One region of the Clostridioides sp. LIBA-6822 genome, then DNA from elsewhere that is predicted to be linked to it. Evidence: riboswitches for the same ligand, from Rfam matches in the RefSeq annotation. Region 1 holds a riboswitch; the other holds the start of a gene.

Region 1 (7,615 bases):
AAAGAATATCTATTTTTATTTTTTAGAAACATACTATATTTAAATTATTAAATTTATCATTAAAACATACATAGAAAAATAATAATATCTTTAAAAGATTTTTCTTATTTGATATAATTAAGGTTATGTGTAATATAAGAAATTAACTAGGAGGAATAGAAGTGAGCAAAAGAAAACAAGTAACAATACCTATAGAGAAAATACAAGAACAAGATAAATATATAGAACAAATACACAGACAAAATGAAGAATACTTCAACAGAACTGGAAAGAGAAAACTCGTGTTTACTCAAACCTTTGGATGCCAAATGAATGAACATGATTCAGAAAAATTATGTTCGATGCTAGAAGAAATGGGATACCAAATGTCAATGATGGCTGAAGAAAGTGATTTAATAATATATAACACATGTGCAGTTAGAGAAAATGCAGAGCTAAAAGTATATGGAAACTTAGGTCAACTAAAGCATCTAAAAGGAAAAAATCCAAATATGAAAATAGCCGTATGTGGATGCATGATGCAACAACCACATGTTGTGGAAGAATTAAGAAAAAAATACAAACATGTAGACCTTATATTTGGAACACATAATCTATATAAATTTCCACAACTACTTACAGAATCAATGAATTCTGACAAAATGTTAGTAGATGTTTGGGATGTGGATGGAGAGGTAATAGAAGGTCTTAGAAGTAATAGAAAATTTGAACTAAAAGCGTTTGTAAATATAATGTATGGATGCAATAATTTCTGTACGTACTGTATAGTTCCATATACAAGAGGTAGAGAAAGAAGTAGAACACCTGAAGATATAATTGATGAGATAAAAGAGCTTGTAGCAAATGGAACAAAAGAAATAACTTTACTTGGACAAAATGTCGATTCTTATGGTAAGACACTTGAAAATCCAGTTACATTTTCAGAACTTTTAAGAAAAGTAAATGAGATAGAAGGAATTGAAAGAGTTAGATTTATGACATCTCATCCAAAAGATATATCTGATGAAGTAATATATGCAATTAGGGATTGCGATAAGGTATGTGAATTTTTACACTTACCAATACAATGTGGAAGTAGTAGTCTTTTGAAAAAAATGAATAGACATTATACGAAGGAATATTATTTAGAAATAATAGAAAAGGCTAAAAAAGAAGTACCAGACATTGCGTTTTCAACAGATTTAATGATAGGTTTTCCAGGAGAAACAGAAGAAGATTTACTGGATACTTTAGATGTAATTGAAAAAGTTAAATATGATTCAGCTTTTACATTTATTTATTCCAAAAGACAGGGAACTCCTGCTGCTAAAATGGAAAATCAAATACCAGAAGAAATAAAACATGAAAGATTTAATAGAGTATTAGAAGCTGTAAATAGGATTTCAGCAGATATAAATAATGAATATAAAAATAGAATAGTTGAAGTTTTAGTTGAAGGAAGAAGTAAGAATAATGAAAATAAATTTGCTGGTAGAACAAGACAAAATAAACTTGTAAATTTTGAAGGTGGAAATGATGATTTAATTGGAAAATTAGTTATGGTTAAAATCACTGAACCTAGAACCTTTTCATTAAATGGTGTACTAGTGAATAATTAATACTGTATAAAATAATAAAATTATGTAAACTAATTAAAATAGATGTACTATAAAACAAAATATATCAAATTTTAAAAACATAGATCATATATGTTAATTTCAGTTTTTATTATAAATAAATTTGATATAGGATGTAAATTCATTGTACATCTATTTTTATTTTATTTTGATAAGTTCTATATAGCTATATCTATTATATAATAGATATAAAAAGCAGTTAATCTTTCACGATTAACTGCTCAAATTACTAATCATTATTTTTTACATTTCTTATTAGAATAATAGATATTGAAAAGCACACTAGCAAGTATAACTATTATAAATATCACAGCAAATGGAAGCATGTTTTTTTCATCCATTTGTCCGCTTTCTACTCTATAACCAAAAAACGCCATAATAAATAACATTATAGATACAATAAAAATAACAATACTAGAACTCCTACATAATTTTTTTTTATCATATCGAGCTTTTTCTTTATCGCTCATAGTATTATAACCTGCCAGTAGCATACTGGCTTTTCCATTAAATAATAATATACTTAAGATGAAAGTGGCAATTGCCAATATAACTATGAATCCTACTGCAAACATTATAAGCACCTCCATATACTTTAACTTACAGTTTACTAATTTATTATATTTTACCATAAACATACATTAAAGTCATTTATTTCATATCTTAGCCCTATTAGATATATTATTATGCTATAGTTTATCTATAGTGTGATAATAACACTTAGTATTTACCTTGAAATTGTATTGAATATTATGTAATAATAATTTAACAATAATCAAGTAGAAAAAACATTATAAAATATAACTTTCTATATTTCCTATAATTATCACATTTTAAATTTAGAAAAATTTAAACCTTATTATCTAAAAATTTTAATGTTTGTTTACAAGTATTATTCTGATAAGAAGTTCAAAAAATTTTCTAGTATTTTTGCTGTCATACCCCAGATTACATAATCTTTATATTTATAGAATAGAATAGGATAACTCCCGCTTTCAAATTTATAATCTTTTTGATTTGGAATTGATCCATAAGGTAGATTTTCATCAGGAAAAACTTTTACAGTATTATTATAAGTATTTGGAGGATTTTCTAAAAGATATTTTATAGGCACCAAAAAAGTATGGTCAACTTCATCTTTATTTATATTTAAATTGTTAATGTTTTTTATATATCCTAAATAAGGATGTATTATAAATTTTACAGGTGTTATAAGTAGGTCTAGACTAGATATGATTTCTATATTGTCACTAAAAGTGCCTAGTTCTTCACAAGTTTCTCTGATAGCAGCATTATATGGAGTTTCATTGGATTCTATTTTGCCACCAGGAAAAGAAATCTCATTAGGTTGATGCTTTAAATTCTTTGAGCGAACTTCAAATAATATATGATGTATGTTATTTATTTCTACTATTGGAATTAAAACAGATGCTCTTTTCATATTTTTATATCCATTTATATATGGTTTGTAATCTTTGAACTTATTTTTAATATCGTTTATCATTTTTTCCTCCTAAAATAATATTATTAAAAATTATATAATTGAGTTTTGACAATAATATATAATTATGATTTATCTAATTTAAGATATAGTAACTATCTATATTATTATATAATATAATGATAAATATATATTAACAAATAATAAAAAAATTAATTTGATTGTATATAAATTAGTTTGTTATTAAATTAGTATTAATTAGAATTAAAAAGTTCGGAATGTTACTTAGAAGAAGCCTATGATTCAACTTCTATGTTTGTTGAGAATGTAATTACAGCTTTTCCAATTGTTTTTATTTCAACTGGTTTATTATCTGAAATAATTACTTTTATTGACATCTTGCCTTTGCGTTTTTTTGTTATTATGTAAGTCTCTATACTATAAGCAAGATTATATTGAGAATTAGTATGTTAAACAGGAATGCACTTTTTAGTTAGATACTTACCATTTTGAAAGAGAGGATTGGGATGGATATAGATAATAATTTTAAAGAATTTCTAAAATATTGAAGAAAGACAAAAAGATTTTAATTGTTAAATTGGTTTTACCATGACTGTGATAGGAAGTAAATGGAGGGCAATTATTTTATGGCATATTTTAAAACAAGAGCCAATATGTTACAGTCAATTAAAAAAAGAAGTTGTTCATATAAGTCATAAGATACTGTCACAAGAATTAAAGTATCTTGAAAGAGATGGACTTATTAAGAGGATTTCTTATCCGACTATTCCTCCAAAAGTTGAATATTTGTCTACTAAACGTGGTAAATCATTGGAATCGATATTATTAGAATTATGTAATTGGGGTAAACAGTATATGAGATAAACTCAACTGTTTACTTCATGAAAAATAGATAATAAAGCTTATTTTAATTAGTTCTTTAATGTATTATAAAACGTAGATAAAACTAAAAAGGGTTTTCTAGAAAATAAAATTTCTTTAATTATATCTGCTTACCAATACCATCACTTGATGCAAACAAGATTCTACCACGTTCTCTCCATATTCTAGTATAAAGTCATTTAATTGTGTATCTATAAAATTGCAGTAATCGTATGAACTGCATATATATGCAGTTAGTATATGCGTACATCTATCTTTTTTATCTATAAACATATATCATTTATCCCCCTAAAAAACTTTCATAAAAACAAAAAGAAAATATCTTTTTGGCAACTGGCTGACATAACTTGTTTTATAAGCCTTAGTCCCTATAGCTTTGCGTCACTAAATTTCTCTAGTTTTGCCTATTTAGTTTTATTCTACAATTACAATCATATAGGAAAACGTTTTATTTTTCAATATACATATTAAAAAATTTAAAAATTAAAAAAAATAATTTATTTTTCAAAAATAAATTAGGTAAAATAATTATATTATATAGACAAATTAGAGTAATATATTTTTATTATTAAATTAGATTGAATTAATTTAAGACAGTGAAATAAAACTGAACAAAGTTAAATGTTTAATAAAATAAAAAAAATCATTATAAAAGTATATTTTTTACATATAAACTTTAAAATTTAATCAAATTCCAATAAATTATGATAAGTATGTATAGTAGGCATATAATTTTGTAAAAAGTATTATTAAAATATTATTTTGGTATTATATATTTTAAAACAGACAAAATATATAATATGAATAAAAAATTTGTTAAAATATGATAAGTGTAGTATAATCAAGTAGAAAAGATATAATATATTTCGGGGAGCTAATGTGCTGAGAGGAGATTTTATCTCGACCCTTTGAACCTGTTTGGATAATGCCAGTGTAGGGAGACCAGTAAAGATGAAAATAAGTCTTATCCTATTGTGGATAAGACTTTTATTTTATTTAAATATTATATTATCTTTTTAGGAGTAAAAAATTTTAATAAAAAACAAAATATACCTAGTAGGTATTAATTATTTTTAAAGGAGTGATTTAAATGGTAATCGCAGACATAGCAGTAATGCCACTAAGACCTTACAAAGGTGAAGAAGAAATGTATAAAGTAGTAGATGCTTGTATTGCTGAAATTGAAAAAAGTGGTCTTAAATGTGAAATAGGTGCAATGAGTACGACTGTTGAAGGTGATTTTGATGAAGTTTTTGAATTATTGAAAAAAGTACATAAAATCCCTTTTAACCTTGGATGTGAAAGAGTTATAACAGTAGCTAGAGTAGATGAAAAAGCTGGGGGCTTAACTATAGATGAAAAACTTAGAAATCATAGATAAAGTTAAAGATAGTATATATCCAATAGCAACATTTTTGTTTATACTTATTCTTTGGCAATCTGTGGTAGAAGTTTTAAAAGTCCCACAGTATATACTACCCACACCAGTAGATATACTTAATGTGTTTTTTAAAGACTATCAAAATTTATCCATGCATGCTGTAGTTACTATAGGAGAGGCAATACTTGGTTTTATAGTTGCAATTATAATATCATTGATAATTGGTGTATTGATGGATTTTGTGTTGATAATAAAAAAATGTCTTTATCCTATTATGTTGGTCACTCAAATGATACCTACAATAATTATAGCTCCACTTTTTATGATATGGTTTGGCTTTGGTACAATGCCAAAAATATTGATGGTAACGCTTACTTGTTTTTTTCCTATATTAATAAGTTTTGTAGATGGAATTGAGAATATTGATAAAGATTATTTAAATTTATTTAAGACTATGAATTCAAATAAAATTAATACATTTATTCATCTTAAATTTCCCATGGCAATGGATAAATTTTTTTCTGGACTCAAGATATCTGCAACATATGCTGTAATGGCAGCAACTGTTGCAGAGTGGTTGGGTGGAACTAAAGGTCTTGGTGTTTATATGCTAAGGTCAAAAAGTGCATACGCTCTTGATAAAGTATTTGCATCTACTATATTGGTAGTTATATTTAGTTTGATATTTGTAGGAGTTGTACAAGCAGTAAAAAAAATTGTTATAAGACATAGATTAGCAGATTAAATGTATTTGAGGGAGGATATTATGAATTTTAAAAAATTAGGAATATTAGGTTTAGTAAGTGTTTTTACACTAGCAACAATAACTGGATGTTCTTCAAATAATGATAAGGATAAAAGTAGTGCTAAAGATGATTCTTCTAAAAAAGTGACTATGGTACTTGATTGGACACCAAATACAAATCATACTGGATTATATGTAGCACTTGATAAAGGTTACTATAAAGAAGAAGGTCTAGATGTGGAAATAGTTCAACCACCTGAAAGTGGAGCTGAGACTTTAGTTGCAACAGGTAAAGCGGACTTTGGTATAAGTTATCAAGAACAAGTTACTTATGCAAAGACTAGTGAAGACCCACTTCCAATAAAAGCTGTAGCAGCTGTTATACAACATAATACTTCTGGGTTTGCATCACCAAAAGAAAAAAATATAACTACAGCTAAGGATTTTGAAGGAAAAACTTATGGTGGTTGGGGCTCTCCGTCAGAAGAAGCTGTTTTTAAAGCAGTTATGAAGAAAAATGGAGCTGATTTTAATAAGTTAAAGATAGTTAATACTGGTCAAGATGATTTCTTTGCAGCTATGAAAACTGTAGACTTTGCATGGATATTTGAAGGTTGGGATGCAGTTAAGGCAAGTTTAATTGACTATGATTTAAACTTTATACCAGTAAAAGATTTAGATGAAAGATTAGATTATTATACACCACTTATAATTTCTAATGAAACTGTACTTAAAGATAATCCAGAACTAGCTAAGAAATTCTTAAAAGCTACAACAAAAGGTTACGAATATGCAATTAAAAATCCAGAAGATGCAGCAAAAATATTAGTAAAAAATGCACCTGAGGTAGATGAAAAATTAGCATTAAAGAGTCAAGAATACCTAGCAAGTAAATATAAAGACGATGCACCTAGATGGGGAGAAATGAAAGACAGTGTATGGAATAACTACACATCATTCTTAAAAGAATATAAATTAATAGATAAGGATATGAAGGCAAGTGATGCTTACACAAATGAATTCTTACCACAATAAAAAAATAAAAGTATCTATAGAAAATGTATCAAAAACATATAAAGAAGTTGAAGTTTTAAAAGATATAAGTATTGATGTCTATGAAGGTGAATTTGTTTCTATATTAGGTCCAAGTGGATGTGGTAAAAGTACTATCTTTAATATTATAACTAAACTTACAGATTATAATAGTGGTAAAGTAGATATAAGTGGGAAATACAGTTACATGTATCAAAAAGACTTACTTTTACCATATAAAACTATAATAGATAATGTGTCACTACCACTGGTATTAAAAAAAGAAAAAAAGAGTAAAGCAAGGGAAATGGTAAAACATTATTTTGAAGTCTTTGGTCTAAGTGGATATGAAGATAAATATCCATCAGAACTTTCTGGAGGAATGAGACAAAGGGCAAATTTCCTAAGAACTTTTATAAATTCTAATGATATAATGCTTTTAGACGAGCCTTTTGGAGCGCTTGATTCATTGACTAAGACATCTATGCAAAAATGGC
Region 2 (7,615 bases), 270 kb from region 1:
AGCAAAGATATAAAATAAAAAAGCTATCTTTTAAATTTTAAAAGATAGCTTTTTTATTTTTCTTTAAATTAACGATTCAATATACTATTTTAGTAATTCAATTTTTTCATTATAATTTGAGATTGTTTTTTTAATATCTTTAGATTTCATTATAGTTGACATTACAGCAAAATCATCACAGTATTTTAATGTTTCTTTGACATTAGATGGTAAAATTCCTCCTAGTGCAACTATCTTAATATCAGTAATCTTCTTAGCTTCCTTTAAAAACTCAATTCCCTTTGGATGTAGTTCTTCTTTACATTTAGTTTCATATATATGTGATAAAGTTATGTAATCTATTTTTATATTTTTATTTCTTATCAATTTTTCTAAATATTCTACTTCATCTATTTTATGTAAAGATAATCCTAGTATTTTATTTTTATTAAAACTGTAATTATTTTCAATTAAGTCCAAGAATACTTTAAAAGGAAGATGAATCCCTTGGCAATCTGTTTTTTCAAAAAATTCAATATTACTATTTATTATAAAGTTAACCTTAAGTTTATTAATACTTTCTTTCTGATTTGTACTAATCTTCAAGTTTTCATTTAATATTTGTTCTTTCAAATCTACATAATTGATTTTGGTTTTTATTTTCATATATAGTTTATTTAATTCTTCATATTCTAAGTCTTTTTCTCTTATTATAATGTTTTTTATACCACTCAATATAGATTCTTTAATAACATCTAAGTATCTTTCTTCACTATATACTAATTTTCTGTTTGTTATTAAATACATCTAAAATCTTTCCCAATCTTTAAATACATGTTGATATCCAATTGAGTTTAACATCTTCTCTACATCTGCAACAGTGCTTTCATCATTTATTTTAAATTGGGCAGTATCATGTTCATCTTGAGAATGTCCTCCTACATCAGTAGAGACACCTGCACTCAATTTAGTTACTCCTAGAGGTATTATATGACTTCTCATTTCTAAATTTTCTCTAGTTGATATATTTATTGCTGCATGAGGGTCAAATAATCTCATACATACCATAGCTTGAACTAAATCAGTATCACTTATATCTACTAATTCTTCAAAACATCCTTTAAAAGGTCTCATTCTTGGTGTTGAATATGAAAGCTCAATATGAGGATATTTTGTTTTTAAATATTTCCCATGCAATATTGTAAAAAAGGTTTCTTTTCTAAAATCATTTAGCCCTAAAAGTGCACCTATTGATAAAGTCCTCATCCCTGCTTTTGCCCCTCTTTCAGGAGCATCTAATCTGAATTTATAATTTGATTTTGGCCCTTTTATGTGAACTTTCTTGTATATTTCCTCATCATAAGTTTCTTGATATACTGTTAAACCTTCAACACCTTTATCTACAATATACTTATATTCTTCTACTTCCATTGGATAGACTTCTATACCTATAGATGGAAATTTCTCTCTTAATATTTCTATAGCTTCACCTATATACTCTACACTTGAATGAAAACTACTTTCTCCAGTCAAAACAAGCAAATGTTTAAAACCCTCTTTTGAAATTACATTTCCCTCTTGTCTAATTTCATCCATTGTTAATTTTTTTCTTTTTATTCCACTTTTTATATTATAGCTACAGTAAACACATTGATTGACACAATAATTTGCTATATACATTGGCGTATATAAACATACTGTTTTTCCAAAATATTGAACGCTTAATTTATGTGCTTTCTGTGCCATGGCTTCTAAATGTTTTACAGCAGTTTTAGAAAGCAAATTTAATATATCAAAATCTTCAAGCTTGTCCTTTGATAAACTTCTTAAAACATCATTATCTGTAACATTATTTAAATATCCATCAAAATCAAAATCTCTATATTTTTCTATTACATCATAAAAACTCATCACCAATCACCACTTTCTATAAATTGCCTAAAAAACCTGTTAAAGGAGAAGATGCATTTGCAAATTCTGATACACTTCCTGTTTTTGCGAGATATGCTTCTCTTCCACCTTCTACAGCCAGTTTGAATGCCCTAGCCATCTGCACAGGATTTCCTGCTGAAGCTATTGCAGTGTTAACGAGTACAGCATCAGCTCCCATTTCCATAGCTTCCATAGCTTGAGATGGTTTCCCAATACCCGCATCGACTATTATTGGTATGTCTAATTCATCTATCATTATTCTTATCATTTCTTTCATTTGAAGACCTCTATTTGAACCAATTGGAGCTCCAAGAGGCATAACTGCTACTGCATTTGCTTCTATAAGTCTTCTTCCAGCATAAAGGTCTGGTGTCATATATGGAAGAACTATAAAACCTTCGTCAGCAAGTATTTTTGTAGCTTTTATAGTTTCTTCATTATCAGGAAGTAAATATCTAGTATCCGATATTACTTCTATTTTTATAAAATCTCCACATCCCATTTTTCTAGATATTCTAGCTATTCTTACTGCTTCCTCTGCATTAGTAGCTCCTGATGTATTTGGAAGTATTGTCATTTCTTTTGGAATATATGTCAATATATTTTCTTGTTTGTTATCTAAATCTACTCTTCTAAGTGCCATCGTTATTATTTCACTTCCACTTTCTTTTATTACCTCAGGCAATATATTATTTGAACCATATTTACCTGTTCCAACCAATAATCTGCTACTGAATTCATGTCCACCAAGTACCAATTTATCCATATTATTTCCCTCCATGTGCAATTTTTTTAATATTCAATCTTTTTTATGTTTATTTTTAGTATTTACATATCTATAAGTATTTGTGTTGCCAAGTTTGCCATGTGGTTTGCACAGATAGCGACTCTTGGAGCCATAAGACCTTCACCAATTTTAGCTTCGTTTACAAAATCCCCACATATATAAAACTTGTCTTTTATCTTCTTAGTAGTTATTATATTTGAATCATAGTATCCTGCCATACCTGATGATGCTATTAGATATTTATCTTTTAAATTGATTAATACATAGTTACAAACCTGTGCCTTACATGAAGCATCATCAAATGCTTCAATTATCAAATCCGAATCTTTAATAGCATCCATATTATGTTTGTTTAAAAAAATATCTCGTTTACTTAATTTAATAAAAGGATTTATTTTTTTTATATTTTCTATCATAGCATCAGTTTTTAGTTTTCCAATATCATCAATAAAATACTGCTGTCTATTTAAATTAGACGGTTCTACAACATCATAGTCTATAAGTAAAAGTTCCCCCACTCCAATTCTTGCTAAAGAGATAGCTATATTGGAACCAAGTCCCCCTAACCCCAATATAGCAACCTTCCCTTTTTTTAACTTATTATGTATATTAGGAGTATGTCTAGCAATCAATAAGCTTTCCAACTCATCAAATGATGGCTTGACTCCCTTTTGTATAAGTGTTAATTTATCGTTCTCACAAAGGGGAATATCTGTTTTAATTGGATATCCATTTAACACTAATACGTCACATTTATGATTGTAACTATCTCTAACCTTGTAGGCAGTTGTATTTTCTTCAACATCTGTTAATAATTCATTTACAAATATTTTTATTTTAACCACCTCCAATAAAGCTAATAAGTTCTATAATATCTTCATCTTTTAATACATATGTACTGTAGTTAGATTCTTCAATTATTTCTAGATTTACCTCGACTACAACTCTATCATTTTTTAAATTATATTTATTTAATAAATCTACTATAGTTAATTTTTCTTTAAATTCAATGTCCTTCCCATTAACCTTCACTAAATCACCTCCTATTTTTAAATTTATTTTATTCTAGTCATAAATTATATTAAATTAAGTTCCTCATTGTTTAATATTTTCTTAACCGTTCTCATTGAACACATTTTTCCACACATAGTACAGCTATCTTCATGAGTAGGAGTTGATTCATCTCTATATCTCTTGGCTTTTTCAGGATCTATTGCAAGTCTAAACATCTCACACCAGTCTAAATCAGCTCTAGCCTTACTCATCTTATTATCCCATTCACGAGCACCTTTAACATTTTTAGCTATATCTCCTGCATGAGCAGCTATTTTTGCAGCTATTATGCCTTCTTTCATGTCATCTAAATTAGGTAATCTCAAGTGTTCTGCTGGAGTTACATAACATAAAAAGTCTACTCCTTTAGCACATGCTAAAGCTCCTCCTATTGCACTTGTTATATGGTCATAACCTGGTGCTATATCTGTAACTAATGGTCCAAGAACATAAAAAGGTGCTCCATGACACAATCTCTTTTCTAATACTACATTTGCTTCTATCTCATCAATAGCCATGTGACCAGGTCCTTCTATCATTACTTGTACATTTCTTTCCCATGCTCTCTTAGTAAGTTCACCTAATACTACAAGTTCTTGAATTTGAACACCATCAGTAGAATCTTTTATACAACCAGGTCTACAAGCATCTCCTAAACTCAATGTAACATCGTATTCCTCGCATATATCCAATATTTTATCAAAATTAGTGTAAATAGGATTTTCCTTATTATTCAATTCCATCCATGCAAATAACAGAGAACCACCACGAGATACTATATGAGTTAATCTTTCATGATTTTTTATCTTTTGGCAAACATTTCTTGTAAGACCTGCATGTATAGTAATAAAGTCAACTCCATCAATCGCATGCTGTTTTATTACATTTAAAAACTCTTCTTCTGTTATATCTTTTAATTCTTTCTCTAAATATCCCACTGCATCGTACATAGGTACTGAACCTATCATTGCAGGTGACATTTCAACCACTTTTTCTCTAAATTCTCTAGTTTTACCATAGTTACTCAAATCCATTATAGCTTCAGCTTTCATGTCTATTGCTACTCTAACTTTTTCAAGTTCTTTTTCTATATCCTTACAATCTCTTGAAATTCCTAGATTTACATTTATTTTTGTTCTTAAATTTTTACCTACACCTTCTGCACTTAAAGATTTATGATTTTTATTAGCAGGTATAACAACTTGTCCATTTGCTATTAATTCTCTTAATTCATTCACATCTACTTGCTCTTTTTGAGAAACGATTTCCATTTCTTTAGTTATTATGCCTTTTCTAGCAGCATCCATTTGTGTTGTATAATTCATATTACAATCCTCCAAGATTAAAGTTATAGTTTTTGAAAATAAAAAAAGTGCTTTTCCTTGTTTGGAAAGCACTCTTATAATCATATATACACTTAGACAAATTTTCCCTAAAATTAAATAATTTGTCTATTTATGTAACAAAATTATATTAAAAGCTTCCCTTCGCAAGCATTATCTTGATCAGGTTATTAGGGTTTGTAAGTTACGGCTTTATCTCTCAGCTAGCCAATTCTAGCGCCCCTAGCTCTAATTTTTCATTATTTTTACAAATTCAGTATAACACAGCAAAAATATTAGTTCAACACAATAATACAAATTTTATTTTTGAATATGTTAAAAATTACTCTGACATAATATCATTTTTTAAATTTTTAAGATAAGAATCAAGCATCACAGCTCTTATTTTTTCATACTTTATTGAATCTGGAAGTTTTCTTTTTATATTATTTAAATTATCATATCCCACTTTTTCACAAACTTCTAAAATCATTTTCTTTTCATCTTCATCATAGAAATTTTCTAATTCTAATTCAAATGTTATACTATTTCCATCCTTTACATAATCATGTACATATCCAATGATGGTTGATAATGAAACCTCTATTTCTTGACTAATACTTTGTATATCCTTTCCTTGATTTAATAAATCTAATGCTATTTCATTATTTTTTCTACTTTCTCCATCTAGTATTAGCTTCCTTTTACCCTTTTTATCCCAAATAACATTAATATCATTTTCTTTTACATATTGTTTGACTTCATCTAAAATACTAGCTCCATACTTTTCAATTTTTACCCCACCTATACCTGAAATATCTTTCAGTTGCTCTTCATCAAGCGGATATCTTCCACTTATTTCTTTCAAAGCCTTATTGGATAAAACCATATATGGAGGTAATTTTTCTTTTGTTGCATATTCTTCTCTAATGCTTAATAGTTTTTCATATAGAGCATTATCTGAATTAACCTCAAAGAATTCACTATTAACACTCTCTAAATCGACATTTTTTTCTTTATATTGTTTAGTTATATTATTTTTTTCGACATATTCTTTAATTACTGTTTCAAAGTCTCTACCATATTTTTGATACTTAATTTCCCCTACTCCAGATATATCTAACATTTCTTCTTTATTAACTGGATAACTACTAGACATAGCTCTAAGTGTCCCATCTCCAAATACCATATATGGAGCTATTCTTTCTTCACTTGCAATTGAGTGTCTAAGCTCTCTTAATGCACTATATAGCTCATCTTCTACCTCTAATGATTTTGTAATCACAATTTCTTTAAATTCTACTTTCACTTGACCTTTTAAAACTTTCATAGACATATCATTCAATCTTATTGTTGGAAAGCTTCCTCTATTTCCATTACCTAAAGTCTCAACCAAATCCAAGAAACCATGAGAAACCAATGTATTTATAAAGTTCTTTAAATCTTCACTTGAATAATCTCTCATAATATTATATGTAGATAAGGTGTTTAGTCCAAGTTGTAAAATCTTTTTATTTTTAGAACCTCTAAGTACATCTACAATAGTAGTAACGCCATAACTTCTTTTCATTCTAGCTACACATGAAATGACTTTTTGAGCATCTATAGTCTTATCTACTATTTCACCTTCTACTAAACAGTTACTACAATTATTACAATCTTCTATATAATTTTCTCCAAAGTAATTCAATATTGTCCTTCTATAACATGAATTACTGTAAACCAAGTCAATCATATATTGAAGCTTCTTATGTTGAAACAATTTTCTTTCAGGATTCTCAACTCCAATATCGATTAAATATTTTTGTATATGTACATCTCCTGGAGAAAATAAAAGCACACATTCACTTTTTTCTCCATCTCTACCAGCTCTACCTATTTCTTGATAATAGTTTTCTATACTTTGGGGCATGTTGTAGTGTATAACCCACCTTATATTAGGTTTGTCAATACCCATTCCAAAGGCGTTCGTTGCTATCATTATATCTACATCATCGTTTATAAAGTCTTCTTGATTTTTACTTCTTTCATTTTTAGATAAACCTGCATGATATTTTGACACAGATATATTTCTCTTAGATAATCCATTATGTATATTTTCAACTTCCTTTCTAGTTGCAACGTATATAATTCCAGACTCATTCTTATGATTTTTAATATAATCTAAAATATATTTATTTTTACTAGATGATTTTACTATATTTATTGATAAGTTATCTCTATCAAAACCTGTTATATAACAGTCTGGATTTTCTAAGCACAATAAATTTATTATATCAGCTCGTACCTCTTCTGAAGCTGTTGCTGTAAATGCTGTAATTATAGGTCTTTTAGGCAAATTCTTTATAAAATCGGAAATCCTTCTATAGCTCAACCTAAAATCATGTCCCCATTGAGATACACAATGCGCTTCATCTATTGCGATTTGACTTATGTTGTTATTATTTATTAGTTCAAGAAATTCCTGTGCATCTAATCTCTCTGGAGCTATATAGAGTATTTTATAATTATTTTTTCTAATGTTATTTAATATTTCATTGAA

What was found. A riboswitch is a leader RNA that binds a small molecule or an ion and turns the genes downstream of it on or off. The one in region 1 is predicted to bind thiamine pyrophosphate.
Region 2: it holds a riboswitch for thiamine pyrophosphate, as region 1 does, so the genes downstream of both, thiC (phosphomethylpyrimidine synthase ThiC) here and ACTG48_RS10415 (MTH1187 family thiamine-binding protein) in region 1, are expected to answer to the same signal.

What each region holds. Positions count from the first base shown of each region.
Region 1 is NZ_CP196995.1:2,167,123-2,174,737, reverse strand. It holds gene miaB (tRNA (N6-isopentenyl adenosine(37)-C2)-methylthiotransferase MiaB) at 162-1,598, shown strand; gene ACTG48_RS10435 (DUF3784 domain-containing protein) at 1,853-2,191, opposite strand; gene ACTG48_RS10430 (NUDIX hydrolase) at 2,509-3,120, opposite strand; gene ACTG48_RS10425 (winged helix-turn-helix transcriptional regulator) at 3,673-3,942, shown strand; gene ACTG48_RS10420 (hypothetical protein) at 4,057-4,233, opposite strand; cyclic di-GMP riboswitch class I at 4,286-4,375, opposite strand; TPP riboswitch at 4,818-4,917, shown strand; gene ACTG48_RS10415 (MTH1187 family thiamine-binding protein) at 5,051-5,341, shown strand; gene ACTG48_RS10410 (ABC transporter permease) at 5,316-6,086, shown strand; gene ACTG48_RS10405 (ABC transporter substrate-binding protein) at 6,108-7,121, shown strand; gene ACTG48_RS10400 (ABC transporter ATP-binding protein) at 7,090-7,615, shown strand, end outside.
Region 2 is NZ_CP196995.1:1,896,117-1,903,731, reverse strand. It holds gene ACTG48_RS09115 (thiamine phosphate synthase) at 85-786, opposite strand; gene thiH (2-iminoacetate synthase ThiH) at 787-1,890, opposite strand; gene ACTG48_RS09105 (HisA/HisF-related TIM barrel protein) at 1,907-2,677, opposite strand; gene thiF (thiamine biosynthesis protein ThiF) at 2,740-3,543, opposite strand; gene thiS (sulfur carrier protein ThiS) at 3,536-3,730, opposite strand; gene thiC (phosphomethylpyrimidine synthase ThiC) at 3,775-5,076, opposite strand; TPP riboswitch at 5,217-5,328, opposite strand; gene recQ (DNA helicase RecQ) at 5,417-7,615, opposite strand, start outside.